DNA from 2 places in the Catellatospora sp. NPDC049609 genome. Region 2 is predicted to be linked to the other one. Evidence: riboswitches for the same ligand, from Rfam matches in the RefSeq annotation. Region 2 holds a riboswitch; the other holds the start of a gene.
The links. A riboswitch is a leader RNA that binds a small molecule or an ion and turns the genes downstream of it on or off. The one in region 2 is predicted to bind thiamine pyrophosphate.

Region 1 (10,502 bases), on a different contig from region 2:
CCCCGCCCCGGTCTGGAACGTCCGCTGACCAGGATCGCGCCGATCTTGCGCGTACTGTGGGGACGACACGCCCCTTCCGGGCATATCCCCAACAGTTCGTGCAAGATCGACGCGATCTAGGGCGGGGTGGTCAGTTCAGGCCGGTGTGGATCGCTGAGGTGAGGTCGCCGGCGGGGGTGTCGCCGTCGAGGGACCAGGCCATGGTGCCGCCCAGGCCGTTGGCTTTGACGTAGGCCGTCTTCTGGGCGATGACCTGCGGGGTGTCGTAGGACCAGAAGGCGCCGCCGCCGAACTTCCAGGCGGCCCCGGCGACCGGGTCGTAGTAGACGGTGCCCTGCTTGGCGATGACCTTCTTGTAGTCGTCGACGCCGTCCTCGTAGGTGCCGCGGGCGGGGCCGCTCGCGGGCTGGTAGAGGCCGGTGTTCGCGCTGGCGGCGCCGGCCCAGCCGCGGCCGTAGTACGGGATGCCGACGACGATCTTGTTGGCGGGCGCACCCTGGGCGCGGTACGTGTCCACGGCCAGGTCCACGCTGAACGGCGACTGCGCGGTGGAGTAGAGGTTGGCCTGGTGGCCGGTGACCGGGTCCCACGCGCCGACCAGGTCGTACCCCTGCACCGTGGCGAAGTCGAGGTGCGAGAAGAGCGCCGCGGTCTCGATGCCGGCGTTGATCTTCGCCGGGTCGGCGGGCAGGAACGCGGTGAGCGAGTAGTACCGGCCGACCTGCGCGCCGTACGCGTCGAGCTGGCGGCGGAACTCGGCGGCCAGCAGGGTGTAGTTCTGCTTGTCCTCGGGGCGCACGACGTTGCCGACCTCACCCGCGGAGGCGGGCCACTCCCAGTCCAGGTCGAACCCGTCGAAGACGCCGAAGGCGCTGCCGGTGCCGCCGTGCGGCGAGGTGCCGATGAAGGGCAGGTTGCCCTTGAGGTAGAGGTCGATGCAGCTGGCGACCATCGTCTGGCGGGAGGCCGGGGTGAGCGCGGCGTCGGAGAAGTACCTCGACCAGGTCCAGCCGCCCAGGGACAGGTGGATCCGCAGGTGCGGATACATCGCCTTGAGCTTGCGCAGCTGGTTGAAGTTGCCGGCCAGCGGCTGGCTCACCACGTCGCCGACCCCGTCGACCGACTCGCCCGACTTGAAGCGCTTCTGGTAGTCGGCCCAGGCGTCACCGACGCCGGCCTCGTTCGCCTCGAAGCAGCGCCCGTCCGGGCCGACGTTGCCGAAGGCGTAGTTGATGTGCGTCAGCTTCGCGGCCATCCCGGACGTGTGCAGGTTCTTGACCAGGAAGTTGCGGCGGTAGATGCCCCACTGGACGAAGTAGCCGACCTTGACGTATCCGGCGGCCGCCGCGGCGGCGCCCTCGGGAACGGGTGCGGGTGCGGCGGCCGCCGGTGTGACAGCGGCGATCGCGGTGCCGCCCAGGATGAGGGCGGTGAGGGCGAGGCGGAGTCTCATACCGTTCGAAGCTAACTGTAAACACTTTTCACAGAATCAGCGATCTGGATGAGGCGATGTAGACGCCGCCTGTCACGGAGGGCCCGTACCCATTCACCGATGAGAATCGATAGGGTGAGGGCATGGCGCTGGGGAGACTCCATCTGATCACCGACAGCCGGCCCGGCCGGGACCCGATCGCGATCGTGCGGGCGGCGTTGAGCGTCGCCACACCGGATCTCGTGATCCAGTTCCGGCCCGCCGACGACTGGACCGACCGGATGGCGTACGAGCTGGCCAACCAGATCGTGGCGCTGTGCCGCCCGGCGGGGGTCCCGGTGCTGGTCAACGACCGGCTGCACGTGGCGCTCGCGACCGGCGCCAGCGGCGGCCACGTCGGCGCGGACGACCTGCCGGTGACCGCGGCGCGGCGGCTGCTCGGCCCGGCCGCGGTGCTCGGCGCGACCTCGCGGCTGCCCGCCACCGCCCTGCGCGCGGTCGGTGACGGCGCCGACTACCTGGGCGTCGGCCCCTGCTACGCGACGTCCACGAAGGATGGTCTGCCCGTGTCGATCGGCCCGGAGGGCCTGCGCGCGGTGGCCCGGCAGTGCGCCGGGACCCCGATCATCGCGATCGGCGGGGTGACCGTGGCGCGCGTGCCGGAGCTGCTCGCCGCCGGAGCGCACGGGGTCGCGGTCATCGGCGCGGTCTCCGACGCCGCCGACCCGGCCCGCGCCGTCGCCGACCTGCTCGCCACCGTCGCCGCCTGACCGCCCCGCCGGCTACACGCCGGGCGGCAGGTTCAGGGGAACTGCGGTCATCGCGAGTCCGGAAGCGACACTTTCCCGGAAACTGCGGCATCACGGCGAGGTCCCGCGGTCGCGTGAGTGAAATGTGGTGAGGATCGCGGCGGGGCGCAACGGGTTGCCCGACGGTGCATGCGGGGTTACGCTGCCGACAGCCGTCACGGACGGCAACACACAAGTAACACGTGCACCACACTGAAAAGAACCCCACGGGAGCCTGGTGAACCAGGCTGAGAGGGGAGCTGATTCTCGCTCCCGACCGTAGAACCTGATCCGGGTAATGCCGGCGCAGGGAGGAGGCCGCGGTGGCCGCACCGCATTCCGTGTCCGTCGTAGGCGGCGGCATCATCGGGCTCAGCATCGCCTGGGAGTGCGCCCGGCGCGGCCACGACGTCACCGTCTACGACCCCGCTCCCGGCCGTGGCGCCTCGCACGTCGCCGCGGGCATGCTCGCCCCGGTGGGGGAGTCCTACTTCGGCGAGCGCGAGCTGACCGAGCTGCTGCTGGAGTGCGCGCGGCGCTGGCCCGCGTACGCCGCCGAGCTGAGTGCCGCGAGCGGCCGGGAGCTGGGCCACCGCACCGAGGGCACGCTGCAGGTGGGGCTGACCGCCGACGACCTGGCCGAGCTGCGCCGGTTGTGGACGCACCAGCGCGCGCTGGGCGCGGAGGTGATCGCCCTGGACGGCGACCGGCTGCGCGAGCTCGAACCGCTGCTGCACCCGCGCGCCCGGGGCGTGCTGGTCGAGTCCGACCACCAGGTCGACCCGCGCCGGGTGGTGGCCGCGCTGCGCGAGCTGGTGCCGATCCGCCGCGAGGCGGTGCGCTCGCTGTCCGATCTGGACGGCATCGTGGTGCTGGCCGCGGGCTGCGCGAGCGCCGCGCTGGCCGGGCTGCCGGTGCGGCCCGTGCAGGGTGCGATCCTGCGCCTGCGCGGCCAGGCGGCGCCGCGGCACGTCATCCGGGGGTACGCCGACGGCCGAGCCGTCTACCTGGTGCCCCGCCGCGACGGCGAGGTGCTGGTCGGGGCGACGGTCGAGGAGCGGGCCGACGGCCACGCCACCGCGGGCGGCGTCCGCGACCTGCTGCGCGCCGCGACCGACCTGGTGCCCGAGCTGGCCGAGCACGCGCTGGTCGAGGTGTCCGTGGGGCAGCGCCCCGGCACCGCCGACAACGGCCCGATCGTGGGCCGCCTGGCGAAGGACCTGCTGGTGGCCACCGGGCACTACCGGCACGGCGTGCTGGCCGCCCCGTACACCGCGCAGGCCGTGGCCGATCTGGTCGAGGGCCGTGCGCTGCCCCTGCTCTGGGAACCCTTCACGCCGCAACGACCCACCGCCGGAGGTGCCTGATGATCACAATTCTGGTGAACGACGTCCCGCGTCCCGCCGAGCGGGGCGGGACCGTGGCCGAGCTGCTGGCCGGGCTCGCGGTGCCGCGCCGCGGCGTCGCCGTCGCGGTCAACGGCGAGGTGGTGCGCCGCGCCGAGTGGCCCGAGCACCACCTGGCCGACGGCGACCGGGTCGAGGTGCTCACCGCGGCGCAGGGCGGCTGACCGGCATGGACGACAGGTTCCTGTTGGGCGGGGTCGAGTTCGGCTCCCGGCTCATCCTGGGCACCGGCGGCGCGAGCAGCCTGCACGCGTTGGAGCAGGCGCTGCTGGCGGGCGGCACCGAGCTGGTCACCGTCGCGCTGCGGCGCGTCGACCCGAGCGCCCACGCCGGGCTGCTCGACGTGCTGGAGCGCTGCGGTGTGCGGCTGCTGCCCAACACGGCCGGCTGCTACACCGCCACCGACGCGGTGCGCACCGCGCACCTGGCCCGGGACGCCTTCGAGACCGACTGGATCAAGCTGGAGGTGATCGGCGACGACCGCACGCTGCTTCCGGACGCGGTGGAGCTGCTGCGGGCGGCCGAACGGCTGGTGGGGGACGGGTTCACCGTGCTGCCGTACACCACCGACGATCCCGTGCTGGCGCGCCGCCTGGCCGACCTGGGCTGCGCCGCGGTGATGCCCGCGGGCTCGCCGATCGGCTCGGGGCTCGGCGTGTCCAACCCGCACCACATCCGGCTCATCCGCGAGGCGGTGCGCTGCCCCGTCATCCTCGACGCCGGCATCGGCACCGCCAGCGACGCCGCCCTCGCCATGGAGCTGGGCTGCGACGCGGTGCTGCTGGCCAGCGCGGTGACCCGGGCCGCCGACCCGGTCGCGATGGCGACCGCGATGCGGCACGCGGTGCTCGCGGGCCGCCTCGCCGCGCAGGCCGGCCGCATCCCGGTCCGCCACCACGCGCTCGCCTCGACGCCGGCGGACGGGCTCGCGACGTGGTGACCGGGGTGGTGACGGGCATGGTGACCGGGGTGGTCGTGGTGACCGACCGCAGCCAGACGTCGCGCCCGCTGGTGGACGTCATCGCCGCGGCCGTGGCCGGTGGCGCGCGCACCGTGCTGCTGCGGGAGAAGGATCTCCCACGTACCCAGCGGATGCGGCTGGCCGTGGCGCTGCGCGAGCTGTTGAAGCCGTTCGGCGGCCTGCTCATCGTGGCCGGACAGGACACTCTGGACGGTGAGGCGCTGCACCTGCGGGCCGGTGCCATCGCTCCGCTCGGCCGCCCCCGCCTGCTCGGCCGCTCGTGCCACGACGCGCACGAGCTGGCCCGGCTGTCCATCGAGGACTACGCGACCGTGTCGCCGGTCTTCCCCAGCCGCAGCAAGCCCGGCTACGGCCCGGCGCTGGAGCCGGCCGGGCTGCGGCGGCTGTGCGCCCGCGCGGCCCGGCCGGTGCTCGCGCTCGGCGGGGTCGAGCGGCCGGAGCACGCGGCCGCGTGCCGCGAGAGCGGTGCGGCCGGGATCGCCGTGATGGGCGCGGTCATGCGGGCCGCCGACCCGGCGCAGGCGTACGCCCGGCTGCGCGCCGGGTGGGACGGCGTGTGCGACACCCTCCCCGGCGACGGCGGGACAGTGATCGCATGAGCGAACGCAGTGACCGAACCGAATGGCCCGCCGGCCCTGCCGCCGACGGGCGAAGCAGGCCCGAGGCGCGCAGTCGCCGTGCCGCCACCGAGCTGACGGAGGCGACGGCATGACCCCTCACCTCGTGCTGACCATCGCCGGCTCCGACAGCAGCGGAGGGGCCGGCATCCAGGCCGATCTGAAGACGTTCGCCGCGCTGGACTGCTACGGCGCGAGCGTGATCACCGCGGTGACCTCGCAGAACACCAAGACGATCACGGACGTGCACCCGATGCCGGCGACCGTGGTCGCGGCGCAGCTCGGCGCGGTGCTGGAGGACATGCCCGTGTCGGCGGTGAAGGTCGGCATGGTCGCCAGCGGCGAGATCGCGGCGACGATCCGGGCCAAGGCCCGCAACGGCGAGCTGCCGAAGATGGTGCTGGACCCGGTGCTGACCGCGTCGACGGGGCGGCGCCTGGGCGTGGTCTCGGCGATCGAGCGGCTGCTGCCGTACGCCATGGTGGTGACGCCGAACGTCGAGGAGGCGTCGGCGCTGCTCGGCTGGCAGGTGAGCACCCCGGCGGACATGGCGGGCGCGGCGGCGCAGATCGCCTCGCACGGGCCGCAGTGCGTGGTGGTGACCGGGGGCGACCTGGGCGGCCCGGAGGTCGTCGACGCCGTGTGGACCGCCAGCGGGGCGCGGTTCCTGCGCTCGTCGCGGGTGGAGACGCCGAACAACCACGGCACGGGCTGCACGTTCTCGGCGGCGATCGCGGCCCGGCTGGCCCACGGCTACCCGGTCGACGACTCGATCGCGTACGCGAACCGGTATGTCCGCTCGGCGTTGCTGGCGGCACAGGACTGGCGGCTCGGCAGCGGAGCCGGACCGCTGAACCATTTTCCCCGCCTGTAGCAGAAGGAGGCAGCATGAGGCGCAAGGTCTACGTGCCGGGATCCCGTCCCGACATCCAGGTGCCGTTCGCGGAGGTCGACCTGACCGACGGCAGCACCCCGGTCCGGCTCTACGACACATCCGGCCCGGGGGTCTTCGACGACCTGCCGCGCCGCAACTGGGTCGAGGACCGCCGGGTGCACGGCGCGCCGGTGACCCAGCTCGGGTGCGCCCGCGCCGGGATCGTCACCCCGGAGATGGAGTACGTGGCCCTGCGCGAGGGCGTCAGCCCCGAGCTGGTGCGCGAGGAGATCGCGGCGGGCCGGGCCGTGCTGCCCGCCAACGTCAACCACCCCGAGATCGAGCCGATGATCATCGGCAAGGCGTTCCTGGTGAAGGTCAACGCCAACATCGGCACCTCGGCGGTCACCTCCGACGTCGCGGAGGAGGTGGAGAAGCTGACCTGGGCCACCCGCTGGGGCGCCGACACGGTGATGGACCTGTCCACCGGGCCGCGCATCCACGAGACCCGCGAGGCGATCGTGCGCAACTCGGCGGTGCCGATCGGCACCGTGCCGATCTACCAGGCGCTGGAGAAGGTGAAGGGCGACCCGCTCAAGCTGACCTGGGAGATCTACCGCGAGACCATCATCGAGCAGGCCGAGCAGGGCGTGGACTACATGACCGTGCACGCCGGGGTGCTGCTGCGCTACGTGCCGCTGGCCGCGAACCGGGTCACCGGCATCGTCTCGCGCGGCGGCTCCATCATGGCGGCCTGGTGCCTGGCCAAGCACCAGGAGAACTTCCTCTACACCAACTTCGCGGAGCTCTGCGAGATCTTCGCCCGGTACGACATCACCTTCTCGCTGGGTGACGGGCTGCGGCCCGGCTCGATCGCGGACGCCAACGACGAGGCGCAGTTCGGCGAGCTGCGTACGCTCGGCGAGCTGACCGAGATCGCGTGGCGGCACGACGTGCAGGTGATGATCGAGGGCCCGGGGCACGTGCCCATGCACAAGATCAAGGAGAACGTCGACCTGCAGCAGGAGGTGTGCCACGAGGCGCCCTTCTACACGCTCGGCCCGCTGACCACCGACATCGCGCCCGCGTACGACCACATCACCAGTGCCATCGGCGCCGCGATGATCGCCATGTACGGCACCGCGATGCTGTGCTACGTCACGCCCAAGGAGCATCTGGGCCTGCCGGACCGCGACGACGTGAAGGCCGGCGTGATCGCGTACAAGATCGCGGCGCACGCCGCCGACCTGGCCAAGGGTCACCCGGGCGCGCAGGCGTGGGACGACGCGCTGTCCAAGGCGCGCTTCGAGTTCCGCTGGGAGGACCAGTTCAACCTGTCGCTGGACCCGGACACCGCGCGCTCCTATCACGACCAGACACTGCCCGCCCCCGCCGCCAAGACGGCCCACTTCTGCTCCATGTGCGGCCCGAAGTTCTGCTCCATGCGCATCAGCCAGGAGCTGAAGGAGTACGCCGCGCAGGGCATGGCCGACAAGTCCGCCGAGTTCCTCGCCTCCGGCGGCAAGGTCTACCTGCCCCTGGCCTGACCCCCTAGATCACCCGACTTGCCTGGCACATGGGCGTATGAGCGGTCAAGATACGCACAGGTGCCGGGCAAGTCGGACGATCATGGCCCGCGCGGGGCGGGTCAGAGGACGCCGGGGCGGCGGGGGGCCAGGGCGATGACGGAGGAGACGACGAGGCCGACGACCACCGCGATCATCGCGCCGAGGTAGGCGTCCGCCTGGTCGGTGAGCGCGCGGGAGATGCCGGGGCCGCCGATGACGTACGCCATCGCGACCAGCAGCGGCCCGACCGCGCCGGACAGCGCGATCCACAGCCGCGACCGGCCGCGGTGCCGGGCCGCCAGGCCGCAGGCCAGCGCCGCCACCAGGGCGAGCACCGGCATGCTGAAGGTGGCCCGCGGGATCGGCTCCAGCGAGCTCAGGTCGAGCACGCCCAGCCGCATCGGGTCGTAGTACTCGGCGAGCGCGTCGCGGTTGCGGCCGAACTGCGCACTGTCCAGGAACGACGCCGCGGCCAGCAGCCACACCCCCGCGGTGCACACCCACAGGTTCGTGCTGAGCGGCTTGCGCGCCACCACCAGCAGCGTGACGAGCAGGCCGGCGACCACGCCCGCCCCGACCGCGATGGCGGCGGTCAGTTCGGGGTCGAACGACGCGTTGACCCGCGCGATCCGGGCCGGTTGCAGGGTCAGCGGCACGGTGGCCGCCGCCGCGCCGAGCGCCGCCCCGACCCCGCCGACGGCGCGCACCCCGGCGCCCACCCGGCTGCGGCCGGTCTGCTGCACCGCCAGGCTCGCCGCGTACGTCGCGCCGGCCAGCACGGCCAGCGCGGCGAACCACGCCACCCAGGTCAGCTGGAGATTCCACTCGTTGTCGGCGCCGCTGGAGAACTCACGGTCCAGGCGCAGCGCGTTCAGTCCATACACGACACCGAACTGGGCGGCCCCGACCAGCGCCGCCATGCCGAACGACGCCGCCAGCAGCTTGCCCCAGAAACGCATCACGCGGGGACCATACGTCGGCGCGCCGTTTCAGTCCACCGGCAGCCGGTAACCCCGCTTGACCACGGTCTGGACGAAGCCGGGGTCGCCCAGCCCGGCGCGCAGCCGCGCCACGGCCATCTCCACGGCGTGCTCGTCCGCGCCACGTGGCAGCGCAGGTAGCAGCGAGGCCCGGGATCGCACCTTCCCGGGCACCGCCGCCAGCGCCCGCAGCACCGCCATCGGGGCCGGAGCCAGCGGTTTCAGCTCGCCGTCCACCATCGCGGCGTGCCCGCGCAGGGTCAGCTGGTGCTCGGCGACCCGCAGCGTCACCGCCCGCCGGGGCAGCTCGTCGACGATCGCGCGGACCAGCGCGCCCAGCCGGGCGCGGGCGGGCGCGATGACCGGAATGCCCTGCCTGATCAGCGGCGCGGCGGTCACCGGCCCGACACAGGCGGCGACGACGTCGGCGCGCAGCGCCTCCAGGACCGCGTCGCCGCCCGGTCCGGCCGCGGCCAGCAGCGCGCCGACCGCCGGGGCCGAGGTGAAGGTGATCGCGTCCACCAGCCGGTTGGAGACCAGGTCCACCAGCCGGTGCAGGGGCGCGGAGTCCAGCGGCGGCGCCCAGCGGTACACCGGGACCTCGATGACCTCGGCGCCCGCCGCGCGCAGCGAGGCGCAGAACTCCGGCTGCTGGTCGCCGTGCAGCTGGACGGCGACGACCTGCCCGCCCACCCCCCGTTTGAGCAGGTGGGCGAGGCACTCGTCGCAGCTCTCCGAGTCGGGCGACCACTGGTCGTGCAGGCCCGCGGCACGCACCGCGCCCCGGGCCTTGGGGCCGCGGGCCACGATGTACGCCTCGGCCAGCACCGCGCGCAGCGGGTCGGCCAGGCCCCAGCCCTCCGCCGCCTCCAGCCAGCCCCGCATGCCGATGCCGGTGTTGGCCACCACCACGTCCGGCGGGGTGTCGAGGCAGCGGCGGGTGGCTTCGCGCAGCTGGGAGTCGTCGTGCAGCGGGACGATGCGCAGCGCGGGCGCGATCACGACCCGGGCACCGCGCCGCTCCAGCAGCGCGGCCAGCTCGTCGCGCCGCCGGTCGGCGGTCACGCCGACGGTGAACCCGGCCAGCTCGCTCATGACACGCCCTCGCTGCGCTCGGTCGTGCCATGTCCACGGAGCCGCCAGATGACCTCGCCGCGCTCGCTCATGACACGCCCCCGTCCGAGCCGGTCATGACCGTCCCCCGTCCCGCCGCACGACCGGTGTTCATGGCGTACCCACGACCACTTCGACGGTGTCGCCGCTGATCCGCACCGGGTAGGTGGGCACCGCCACCCCGGGCACGTCCAGGCACTCGCCGGTACGCAGGTCGTACACCTGCTTGTGCAGCGGAGAGGCGACGGTGGGCGCGTCGCCGCGGGTGCCGACGATGCCACGCGACATCACCTGCGCGCCCGCGATCGGGTCGCGGTTGCCGATGGCGAACAGCTCGCCGTCGTAGGTCCGGAAGAGCGCGATCTGTACGCCGTCCACCAGTGCGGCGACGCCGCGCTCGGCCTGCAGCCGGTCGTAGGCGCAGATCGCCGTCCAGGTCCCGGTCAAAGTCGCGACGGTCATGAGACACCTCCCAGGGTTACCGGCACCGGGCCGCGGGCAGGGATCTTCTGCCCGCGCTCGACCTCGAACGTGATGTCGGGGTCGGGCGTGCCCGGCGCGTTGACGAACGAGACGAAACGGGCGAGGCGCTGCGGGTCCTCCAGGGTGGCCCGCCACTCGTCGGCGTAGGTCCCGACATGGCGGGCCATCTGCGCGTCGAGCTCCTCGCACAGCCCCAGCGCGTCGTCGACGATGACCTCGCGCAGGTGGTCCAGGCCGCCGTCCATCGCCTCCAGCCAGG
Region 2 (10,502 bases):
CACCGGCCCGTTCAGGTCCACGTCCAGCGGGGTGATCTGCCCGTCGGACAGCCGGAACGCCATCAGGTTGCGGCGGCGGGCGGGCGCCCGGCGCAGCGCGTCGGTGGTGGTGGTGAACTCCCCGCCGACGACCACGATGTCGCCGAGCAGGGCCATCGCCCAGACCCGGCCGTCGGTGACGTGCGGGGTCCAGTCCACCGGGTCGGTCGAGACGACCCGACGCGGGAGCGCGGCCGCCGGTGCCGCGGGTGGGATCGGTGGGGGCACCTCCGGAGGCAACGCGGCGACCGGGGAGGGCGCGGGAGCGGGTTCCGCGGCAGCCGGACCGGCTAGCAGGACGGATGACATCAGAAGCGACACGCCGATCACATAACGCATGAATACATAATCAACGTGATATGGGCGCGATGTGAAGAAATCGGCTGAAAAGCGAAAACTCGCTCGGGTTCACACTTCCCGGATGAGATCGGCACCCAGGATCTTCCCGGCCAGCGCCGGTTCGGCGGTCATCAGCGGCACCCGCAGCACCGCGGCCAGCAGGCAGGCGTGCGCCATACCGAGGGTGCCCAGGAACCGGGCGAGCCCGCCCACCGCCGGGGCGTCGCCCGGCTCCAGCGCGACGATCTCGACCTGCGGCAGGGTGCGGAGGATGTCCAGCATGCCCTCGCCGCCCGGGTCGGCCATCCAGTACGCCTCGCTCAGGCACAGCGCGGGCACGACAGCGGTGAACCCGCGGTCCTCCAGCCCGGCGAGCGCGGCGCTCACCGTCATGCTGTCGGCGGCCGCGTACCGCCGGATCGCGCTGGTGTCGACGACGCGGCCGCGCGGCCTCACCGGGCCTTCCGGGCCAGCTGCGCCATGACGGCCTCGTAGTTGGCCTCCTGCTCGGCGATCCACTCCGGATCGCCGCGCCGCTGCTCCTCCAGCTCGAGCTGGGCGCGGAACTCGTCCATCAGCTCCGGCGGGATCTCCGGCAGGCCGAGCCGCCGCCTGGTCTCCAGGTACGTTTCGCGGGCCATGTGCCGAGGTTAGCCCCGCCGCCGGGGCACCGGCAACGACCGTCGGGTCAGGACCAGGCCAGGCCGGTGAGCCGCTCGTACGCCTCGATGTAGCGGGCCCGCGTGGCCGCGACGATGTCCTCGGGCACCTCGGGGCCGGGGGCGGTCTTGTCCCAGCCCTGGCCGACCGCCCAGTCGCGCACGAACTGCTTGTCGAAGCTGGGCTGCACGTGGCCGGGCGCGTACCCGTCGGCGGGCCAGAAGCGCGAGGAGTCCGGGGTGAGCACCTCGTCGCCCAGCACCAGCGTGCCGTCGGCGGCCCAGCCCAGCTCGATCTTCGTGTCGGCGAGGATGATGCCGCGCTCGGCGGCGAGGTCGCGGCCGCGGGCGTACACGGCGAGCGTGATGTCGCGCAGCTGCGCCGCGGTGTCGGCGCCGACCTTGTCGACCACCTCGGCGTACGTCATCGGCTGGTCCTTCTCGCCGACCGGGGCCTTGGTGGACGGGGTGAACACCGGCTCGGCCAGGCGCGACGCCTCGGTCAGGCCGGGCGGCAGCGCCACGCCGGACACGGTGCCGCCGGCCTGGTACTCCTTGAGCCCGCCGCCGGTGAGGTAGCCGCGGGCCACGCACTCCACCGGCACCATGGTCAGCGCCCGGCAGCGCACCGCGCGCCCGGCGAACTCGGCAGGCACGTCCTCGGAGATGACGTGGTTGGGCACGATGTCTTTGAGCTGCTCGAACCACCACAGCGAGAGCTGGGTCAGCACCCGGCCCTTGTCCGGGATCGGCGTCGGCAGGATGACGTCGTAGATGGACAGCCGGTCCGACGCCACCAGGATGATGTCCGCGCCGTCGCGGTAGACGTCTCTGACCTTGCCCGAGTGCAGCAGCTCCACGGAGATCACCGTACCGGAGCGCCTCCGCGTGTCGCCGCGCCGTGCCCGCCTGCCGCCCCGGCGGCGGGCAGACCGGGGCCGTTGCGATTATCGCTATCCGTCATTACGGTGACGGCCATGGATGAGGGTGTCGTCGACCGGGTGCGCTCGGTGATCATCCGGGTCTCGCCCAGCCAGGCCGCCTTCAGCGAGCTGGTCGGCATCAGCGCCGACAAGCTGTCCAAGTCGCTCAACGCGGTGCGCCGCTTCACCTCGCTGGAGCTGGCCCTCATCGCCGACGCCGGGGACGTCAGCGTCGACTGGCTGCTCACCGGCCGCACCCGCGCACCCGCCCCGCCGGCCGCCGCGCCCGGCGCCGGGGACGACCTGCGCGCGCTGGTGGACCGGTTCGCCGCGGCGTACGAGACGCTGCGCCTGCTGGGCCGCCGCCCGCGCCTGGCCGCGCTGCCCGCCCTGCCGCCGGGCCCGCCCGCCCCGGCCGGGCGGGAGCTCGCCGAACGCGCCGTCACCGCGGTGCGCGCCGCCACCGGCCGGCCCGGCCTGCACGGGCTGGCCACCGCGGACCTCGCCGCCGCCATCGAGCAGGCGTACGCGGTCGACGTCGCGCTGCTTCCGCTGCCCGGCGGCGCCGACGCGCTGAGCCGGCAGACCGGCCACAGCAGGCTCATCCTGGCGGCGGTGACCAGCCGGTTCACCAGGCAGCGCTTCGCGCTCACGCACGCCCTCGGGCACGTGCTGGCCGGTGACGCCGACGAGCCGCTGCTCGACCAGGAGCTGGCCCCCGGCGCCCAGCGCGCCGACGGGGAGGTGCGGGCCGACGCGTTCGCCGCCGCGTTCCTGATGCCCTACGACGAGGTGGTGGCGGTGACCGGGCGGCGTGAGGTCACCGACGCCTGCTTCGCCGAGCTGGTGCGCGGGTTCGGGGTGTCGGCCGGGGCGATGGCCGCCCGGCTGCGGGCGCTCGGGCTGGTCGACGCCCCCCGGCACGGCGAGCTGAGCCGGTGGACCGCGGCGCGCTGCCACCAGGGGCCGTCCGGCCGGGACGCGCTGCTGGCCGCGATGACCGCGGCCCGGACCCGGCGGTCGCCCGCGCGCCTGGTCGGCGAGCTGTTCGGGGCGTACGCCGACGGCGCGACGACCCTGGTCCCGCTGGCCGGGCTGCTCGACTGCCCGGTCGACGACCTGTTCGCCGCGCTCGTCGCCGAGCAGCCCACGGTGCGGCGGGGGTACGCCGACGAACCCGCCTTCCAGCCGTGAAGGTACGTTACGTGAGTGGCGGATAACTCATACCGTGCCGGTTTTGCCTGTTTCGTGGGGCGGCCCAACGCGGGCAAGTCGACCCTGACGAACGCGATCGTCGGCCAGAAGATCGCGATCACGTCGAACAAACCGCAGACCACGCGGCATGTCATCCGCGCCGTGCTGCACCGGCCGGACGCGCAGCTGGTGCTCGTGGACACCCCCGGCCTGCACCGCCCGCGCACCCTGCTCGGCGAACGCCTCAACGACCTGGTCCGCGCCACGTGGAGCGAGACCGACGTGATCGGCCTGTGCATCCCCGCCAACGAGCCGGTCGGCAAGGGCGACACCTTCATCGCCGGGGAGATCTCCGGCCTGAAGGCGACCGTCGTCGCCGTCGTCACCAAGACCGACCTGGTGGACAAGAAGACCCTGGCCGAGCAGCTGCTCGCGGTGAACGCCCTCGGGGACTTCGCCGACGTGGTCCCGGTCAGCGCGGTGGCCAACTCGCAGCTCGACACGCTGGTCGACGTGATGGTCGGGCACCTGCCGCAGTCGCCGCAGCTCTACCCGGACAGCATGCTCACCGACGAGCCCGAGCACGTGCTGATCGCCGAGATGATCCGCGAGGCCGCCCTGGAGGGCGTACGCGACGAGCTGCCGCACTCCATCGCGGTCCTGGTCGAGGAGATCATCCCCGAGGACAAGGTGACCAAGGTCTACGCCGACGTCTACGTCGAGCGGCAGAGCCAGAAGGCCATCATGATCGGCGCGCGCGGCTCTCGCCTCAAGGAGGTCGGCACCAAGGCGCGCGCCGACATCGAGGAGCTGCTCGGCACCCGCATCTACCTGGACCTGCACGTGCGCGTCGCCAAGGACTGGCAGCGCGACCCCCGCCAGCTCCGCCGCCTCGGCTTCTAGTCGGCAGGGGTCGGTAGGCTCGCGCCTATGCCGGGCATGCGCCGACCCCTCTACCGCGACGACGCGCTCGTGCTGCGGGTGCAGAAGCTGGGCGAGGCCGACCGCATCGTCACGCTGCTGACCCGGCAGCACGGCCGGGTCCGCGCGGTCGCCAAGGGGGTCCGCCGCACCACGTCGCGCTTCGGCGCGCGGCTGGAGCCCTTCGGCCACGTCGACGTGCAGTGCAGCGAGGGCAGCTCGCTGGACACGGTGACCCAGGTCGAGGGCCGTGACCTGTTCGCCCGCCGCTTCCTGACCGACTACCCGCGCTACACCGCCGCCAGCGCGATCGTGGAGCTGGCCGAGCGCCTCACCCCGGTCGAGCGGGAGCCCGCGCTGCGGCTCTACCAGCTCACCCTCGGTGCGCTGCGGGCGCTCGCGGAGGGGCAGCGCTCCAGCACGCTGGTGCTCGACGCGTACCTGCTGCGCGCGATGTCCCAGGCGGGCTGGGCTCCGGCGCTGCGCGACTGCGCGGTGTGCGGCGAGGCCGGTCCGCACCGGGCGTTCTCCGTGCCCGCCGGCGGGGTGACCTGCCTGAACTGCCGCCCGCCCGGCGCCGCGCACCCCGACCCGGCCACCCTCGACCTGATGTCGGCGCTGCTGGAGGGCGACTGGGCCGCCGCCGAGCTGGCCGAGCAGCCGGTGCAGCGCGAATGTGCGGGATTCGTGGCGGCGCATTTGCAGTGGCACCTGGAGCGGCAGCTACGCTCGCTGCCGTTGGTAGACCGCCGGGAGCCGTCCTGAGCCACGGTTCCGGCCCGGAGCAGGGGATATGCCTTGATCAGAACTCGGCAGGCGCGTGAGCCGAAGCCGCCCACCCCGCACCCGACCGGCGCGACCCCGCCGAAGCTGCCCGCCGAGGCGCTGCCCAAGCACATCGCCATCGTGATGGACGGCAACGGCCGCTGGGCCAAGGACCGCGGGCTGCCCCGCACCGAGGGCCACAAGCGCGGCGAGTTCTCGCTGTTCGACACCATCGAGGGGGCGCTGGAGATCGGCGTGCCGTACCTGTCGGCGTACGCGTTCTCGACGGAGAACTGGAAGCGCTCGCCCGAGGAGGTGCGCTTCCTGATGGGCTTCAACCGCGACGTCATCCGCCGCCGCCGCGACATGCTCAACGACCTGGGCGTACGCATCGTGTGGTCGGGCCGGCGCGGGCGGCTGTGGAAGAGCGTCATCGACGAGCTGGAGACGGCCGAGCAGATGAGCCGGCACAACACCAAGCTCACCCTGCAGTTCTGCGTGAACTACGGCGGCCAGGCGGAGATCGCCGACGCGGCCGCCGCGATCGCCCGCGACGTCGCACTCGGCCGGCTCAAGCCCGACAAGATCAACGAGAAGGTCTTCGCGCGCTACCTCTACCACCCCGAGGTGCCCGAGGTGGACCTGTTCCTGCGCCCGTCCGGCGAGCAGCGCACCAGCAACTACCTGATCTGGCAGTCGGCGTACGCCGAGCACGTCTACCTGGACACGCTCTGGCCCGACTTCGACCGCCGCCACCTGTGGTACGCCTGCGAGCTCTACGCCCAGCGCGACCGCCGCTTCGGCGGCGCCCTGCCCAACCCCGTGGCCCCGCCCCCCGCCGCTTGATCACCCGACTTGCCTGGCACATGGGCGTACCGGCGTCCATGATTCGCCCATCTGCCAGGCAAGTCCACGGATCTTCGCGGGGGTTCACCACCACGCATCGTCGCGACCACCCGGATCGGCGCCGGTCACGGGCGGGCCGCCCAGGGGATTCGTGCCGCCGCTCGCCTCAGCGGTGGGCGATGAGCTGGATCGCGGCGGCCAGTGCGGCGCCGGCCGCGACGAGCAGCCAGTCGGCCGCCTGCCAGGGCATCGGCCGGGCGACGGTACGCGGCAGGCCCGCGTCGAAGCCGCGGGCGTCCATCGCCACGGCCAGCCGGGTGCCGCGCCGGATCGCCCCGACCAGCAGGCCGAACGCCGTGCTCGCGAACAGGCGCAACCAGCGCAGCGGGTTGCGCCCGGCGTCGATGCCGCGGGCCCGGCGCGCCATCGCGATCATCTGCCACTCGTCGCCGAGCAGCCCCACCAGCCGGAACGCGGCCAGCGCGCCGATCGCGAAGCGCGGGGACACCCGGGCGTGCTGGATCAGCGAGTCGGCCAGGTCGGTCGGGTCGGTGGTGCTGAACACCAGCACGCTGGGCAGCGCGATGGCCAGCAGGCGCAGCGCCAGCGACAGCGCGTTCAGCAGCACGGTCGTGGTGATCACGAGCGGCCCGGCCGCGAACAGGACGGTGCCGGACCGGTCGGCGGCGAACAGCGCCAGCGACAGCACCACGGTGCCCGCGCCGAGCAGCGCCGGCCAGCCGCGCCGCAGCAGCCCCCACGGCGTGATCCCGAACAGCGGCGCGGCCAGGAACGTCACCGCCAGCGCGAACCCCAGCGCGGCCACGTCCCGGGTGAGCAGCGCCGCCGTGGTGAACAGCGCCAGCGCGACGATCTTCGCCACGGGCGTGCGCCGTGCCAGCGGCGCCCCGGACCGCGTGGGGCGGGCGGTGACGGCGACCGGCCCGGTCACGGCGCGGCCTCCAGCCGCAGCACCCGGTCGGCCAGGGTGTCGACGACGTCGGGGTCGTGGGTGACGGTGACGATCCCGTGTCCGTCGTCGCGCAGCCCGGCGAGCAGGTCGACCAGTTCGAGCCAGGTGCGCCGGTCCTGCCCGAAGGTGGGCTCGTCGAGGATCAGCAGGCGGGGGCGGGCGGCCAGCGCGGTGGCCACCGACAGCCGCCGCGCCTCGCCTCCGGAGAGGGTGAACGGGTTCGCCCCGGCCAGGTGGTCCAGCCGCAGCCGGGTCAGCAGCTCGTCGATCCGGCCGGGCGGGGTGCCGCCCAGCGCCAGCTCGTCGCGCACGCTCGCGGTGACGAACTGCTGCTCCGGGTTCTGGAACACCGAGCCGATCCGGCCCGCCAGGGTGCGGGCGCGCCAGCGGTGCGGTGGGCCGTCCGGGCCGCGTACCTCGCCCGAGGCCGGGGCGAGCAGGCCGCCCAGCGCCAGGGCCAGGGTCGACTTGCCGGAGCCGTTGGGGCCGGTCACCGCCAGCGCCTGCCCGGCGTACAGCGTCGTGTCGGGGTAGGCGAGGTGGCGTACCCGCAGGTCGTGGGTGGACAGCAGCACCTCGCCGGGCGGGCCGGCGGCGCGGCGGGCGGCGGCGGGGTGGCCGGGCACCCATACCCCGGCCGCGGCGAGCTCCGCGCCGAGCGGCCCGGTCAGCAGGTGCGGCGGGATGTCCTCGCGTACGCCGCCGCCGGGCTCCAGCACGACCACGCGGGTGACCAGCTCCAGCACCTCGGCGATGCGGTGCTCGACGAGCACGACGGTGGTGTCGGCGCCGACCGCGTCGCGCAGCGCCTGCCGCACCAGGGCGGCACCGGCCGGGTCGAGGTTGGCGGTGGGCTCGTCGAGCAGCAGCAGTTCGGGTGCTGGGGCGAGCGCCCCGGCCAGCACCAGCCGCTGCTGCTCGCCGCCGGAGAGCGCGTCGGTGGCCCGGTCCCGCGGGTAGGGGAAGCCGACCCGGTCGAGCACCTCGTCCACGCGGGGCCAGATCTGCTCCGGCGGCCGGCCCAGGTTCTCCAGGCCGAACGCGACCTCGTCCCCGGCCCGTGACATCACCAGCTGCGACTGCGGGTCCTGGAAGACGATGCCCACCGCGGGGACCGGCCGGGTGCCCGCCCGGCCGGCGGCGATCCGGATCGTGCCCTCGGCCTCGCCGGAGTCCTGCGGCAGCAGCCCGGCCAGGGCGTGCAGCAGAGTGGACTTGCCCGCGCCCGAGGGGCCGAGCAGCAGCACCCGTTCGCCGCGCTCGATACGCAGGTCGAGCCCGCGCACCGCCCACGCGCGGCGGCCGGCGTGCCGCCACCCGTACCCCTCGAGCTCGATCATCAGACCAGGTCGCGGGCGCGGCCGGAGGGGAACCGGTCCAGCACGCCGGTGCCGGCCAGGGCCTTGGTCGAGTAGTGCCCGCCGATGCCGGCGAACAGGACGGTGCTGGCCATGACGATGCCGACGTACGCGAGCTTCCAGTCGGCCTGCCAGTCCGCGTAGTAGTAGTACAGGTCGAGCCCGGCGGCGGTGGCACCGGCGAGCACCGAGGCGAGCAGGGCCTGCGGCAGGCCCCAGCGCTTGTAGCCGCCGAGCGCGAAGCCCAGCTCGCCGGCCGCGCCCTCGGCCAGGCCGTACCAGAGCACGCTGATGCCCCAGGAGGTGCCGAGCAGCGCGGAGACGATCGCCGCGACCAGCTCGGTGTAGATGCCGGCGCCCGCCTTGCGGATGATCAGCGGGGCGAGCACGGCGGGCAGCAGCCATACGCCGTAGATGGCGGCGGCGGCGGGCGGGAAGGTCGCGCCGAAGATCGCCCCGGCGGGGCCGTTCCACAGCAGGCCCCAGGCCCAGAAGATGACGCCGAAGGTGACGGCGAGGATCGAGGCGACCACGATGTCGACGGTGCGCCAGCGGTGGTTGTTCATGCGGAGACTCCTGGTCCGTTAAGGGGACGAACGAGGAGAAGTGCACACGCCGCGCCCGGAATACCCGATTCGAGTATGCCGAAAGCCGACGTGGCGGTGAGGTGTTGACCGAACTCCCTGCGCTGGCATTACCCAGATCAGGTTCGAGGGTCTGCGGCCGTTGCCGCACTCTCAGCGCTGTGCGCTCCCCTGTCGTTTCTGTTTGTTCATCTGAAGCCGCCTGCGGGCGGCGCTTGTGCCGATGAGGCTAGCACCGAACCGCGTGGCGGTACCCTGTGCCGGTCGGCACACCCCCGATACCTAAGGACCCCCGTGACCTCCGTCGATCAGCGCCCGTCCGCGGCGCCTCCGGCACGGCCCGGTGGGGCCGGTCCGGCCCGGACCCGGCTGCTGGGCGGCCGTGTCGGCTCCGTCGAGCTGCTCGCGGTGCTGCTCATCGCACTGCTGCTCTTCCGCGGGCCGATCGCCGACGCGATCTCCACCCCGCTGCTGCAGACCTGGACCACCGTCTTCGTGTCGGTGATGGTGCAGGCCACCCCGTTCCTGGTGTTCGGCGTCGCGCTGTCGGCGGTGATCGCGGTGTTCGTGCCCCGCTCGTTCTGGGCCAGGGCGCTGCCGAAGCACCCCGCGCTGGCGGTGCCCGTGGCCAGCTGCGCCGGGGTGGTGCTGCCGGGCTGCGAGTGCGGCTCCGTGCCGATCGCCGGCTCGCTGATCCGGCGCGGGGTCACCCCGGCCGCCGCGCTGGCGTTCCTGCTGGCCGCGCCCGCGATCAACCCGATCGTGCTGGCCGCCACCGCGGTCGCCTTCCCGAACAACCCCGAGATGGTCGTCGCCCGCGGTGGGGCCAGCCTGATCGTCGCGATGATCATGGGCTGGCTGTGGCTGCGGCTGGGCCGGCAGGACTGGATCAGGCTGCCGCACCGGCCCGAGCTGGACGACCTGTCCAAGGCGCGGGCGTTCTGGGCGGCCTGCCGCCACGACATCGTGCACGCGGGCGGCTTCCTGGTGCTCGGCGCGATGGCCGCGGCCACCATCAACGTGCTCGTGCCCGAGTCGGTGCTGCAGTCGGTGGCCGACCGGCCGGTGCTGTCCGTGCTGGCGCTCGCGGTGCTGGCCGTGCTGCTGTCGCTGTGCTCGGAGGCCGACGCGTTCGTCGCCGCCTCGCTGAGCCAGTTCTCGCTCACCGCGCGGCTGGCGTTCCTGGTCGTCGGCCCGATGGTCGACCTGAAGCTCATCTCCATGCAGGCCGGGGTGTTCGGCCGGCGCTTCGCGGTGCGCTTCGCCCCCGCCACGTTCGTCACGGCCGTGCTGGTCGCCGCCGGAGCCGGGATGGTGCTGCTGTGAACCGACAGGCCCAGGGCGTGGTGCTGCTGCTGCTCGGCGGCGCCATCCTCAAGGCGAGCCTCACCGACATGTACCTGCGCTATGTCAAGGCCGGGCTGCAGCCCTTCCTGATCGCCGCGGGCGCGCTGCTGGTCGTCGCCGCCGTGATGACCATCTGGTACGACCTGCGCCACGGCTCCACGCTCGACACCGAGTGCGCCGACGGCTCCCACGAGCACCCCGACAGTTCCCACGGTCATCGGGAGCCGCGGGTCGGCTGGCTGCTCATCGCCCCCGTGCTGGGCCTGCTGCTGGTCGCCCCACCCGCGCTCGGGTCGTACGCCGCGGGCCAGGCCGGCAGCGCGCTGTCGTCCCAGCAGGTGTCCGACTTCCCGGCGCTGCCCGACGGCGACCCGGCCCGGATCAGCGTGCTCGACTACGCCACCCGCGCGATCTTCGACGAGGGCCGGTCGATCGGCGACCGGCAGATCCGGGTCACCGGCTTCCTGTCGGCCGGTCCGGACGGCGGCCAGCTGCTCACCCGCATGATCCTGTCCTGCTGCGCGGCCGACGCCCGCCCGATCAAGGTGGGCATG

Region 1: another riboswitch for thiamine pyrophosphate. It lies ahead of thiO (glycine oxidase ThiO); the one in region 2 lies ahead of AB0J67_RS11965 (ECF transporter S component).

Annotation. Positions count from the first base shown of each region.
Region 1 covers NZ_JBFAOU010000066.1:17,614-28,115, reverse strand. The annotation lists gene AB0J67_RS19885 (ATP-binding cassette domain-containing protein) at 1-28, shown strand, start outside; gene AB0J67_RS19880 (glycoside hydrolase family 18 protein) at 131-1,453, opposite strand; gene thiE (thiamine phosphate synthase) at 1,576-2,202, shown strand; TPP riboswitch at 2,438-2,550, shown strand; gene thiO (glycine oxidase ThiO) at 2,544-3,587, shown strand; gene thiS (sulfur carrier protein ThiS) at 3,587-3,790, shown strand; gene AB0J67_RS19860 (thiazole synthase) at 3,787-4,566, shown strand; gene AB0J67_RS19855 (thiamine phosphate synthase) at 4,584-5,207, shown strand; gene thiD (bifunctional hydroxymethylpyrimidine kinase/phosphomethylpyrimidine kinase) at 5,317-6,099, shown strand; gene thiC (phosphomethylpyrimidine synthase ThiC) at 6,114-7,646, shown strand; gene AB0J67_RS19840 (hypothetical protein) at 7,748-8,629, opposite strand; gene AB0J67_RS19835 (uroporphyrinogen-III synthase) at 8,657-9,742, opposite strand; gene nirD (nitrite reductase small subunit NirD) at 9,872-10,222, opposite strand; gene nirB (nitrite reductase large subunit NirB) at 10,219-10,502, opposite strand, start outside.
Region 2 covers NZ_JBFAOU010000030.1:46,963-57,464, forward strand. The annotation lists gene AB0J67_RS11915 (delta-60 repeat domain-containing protein) at 1-267, opposite strand, end outside; gene AB0J67_RS11920 (hypothetical protein) at 448-834, opposite strand; gene AB0J67_RS11925 (hypothetical protein) at 831-1,019, opposite strand; gene AB0J67_RS11930 (phosphoribosylaminoimidazolesuccinocarboxamide synthase) at 1,067-1,897, opposite strand; gene AB0J67_RS11935 (XRE family transcriptional regulator) at 2,015-3,154, shown strand; gene era (GTPase Era) at 3,170-4,057, shown strand; gene recO (DNA repair protein RecO) at 4,085-4,840, shown strand; gene AB0J67_RS11950 (isoprenyl transferase) at 4,874-5,686, shown strand; gene AB0J67_RS11955 (energy-coupling factor transporter transmembrane component T) at 5,853-6,638, opposite strand; gene AB0J67_RS11960 (ABC transporter ATP-binding protein) at 6,635-7,999, opposite strand; gene AB0J67_RS11965 (ECF transporter S component) at 7,999-8,583, opposite strand; TPP riboswitch at 8,680-8,784, opposite strand; gene AB0J67_RS11970 (permease) at 8,971-9,927, shown strand; gene AB0J67_RS11975 (TIGR03943 family protein) at 9,924-10,502, shown strand, end outside.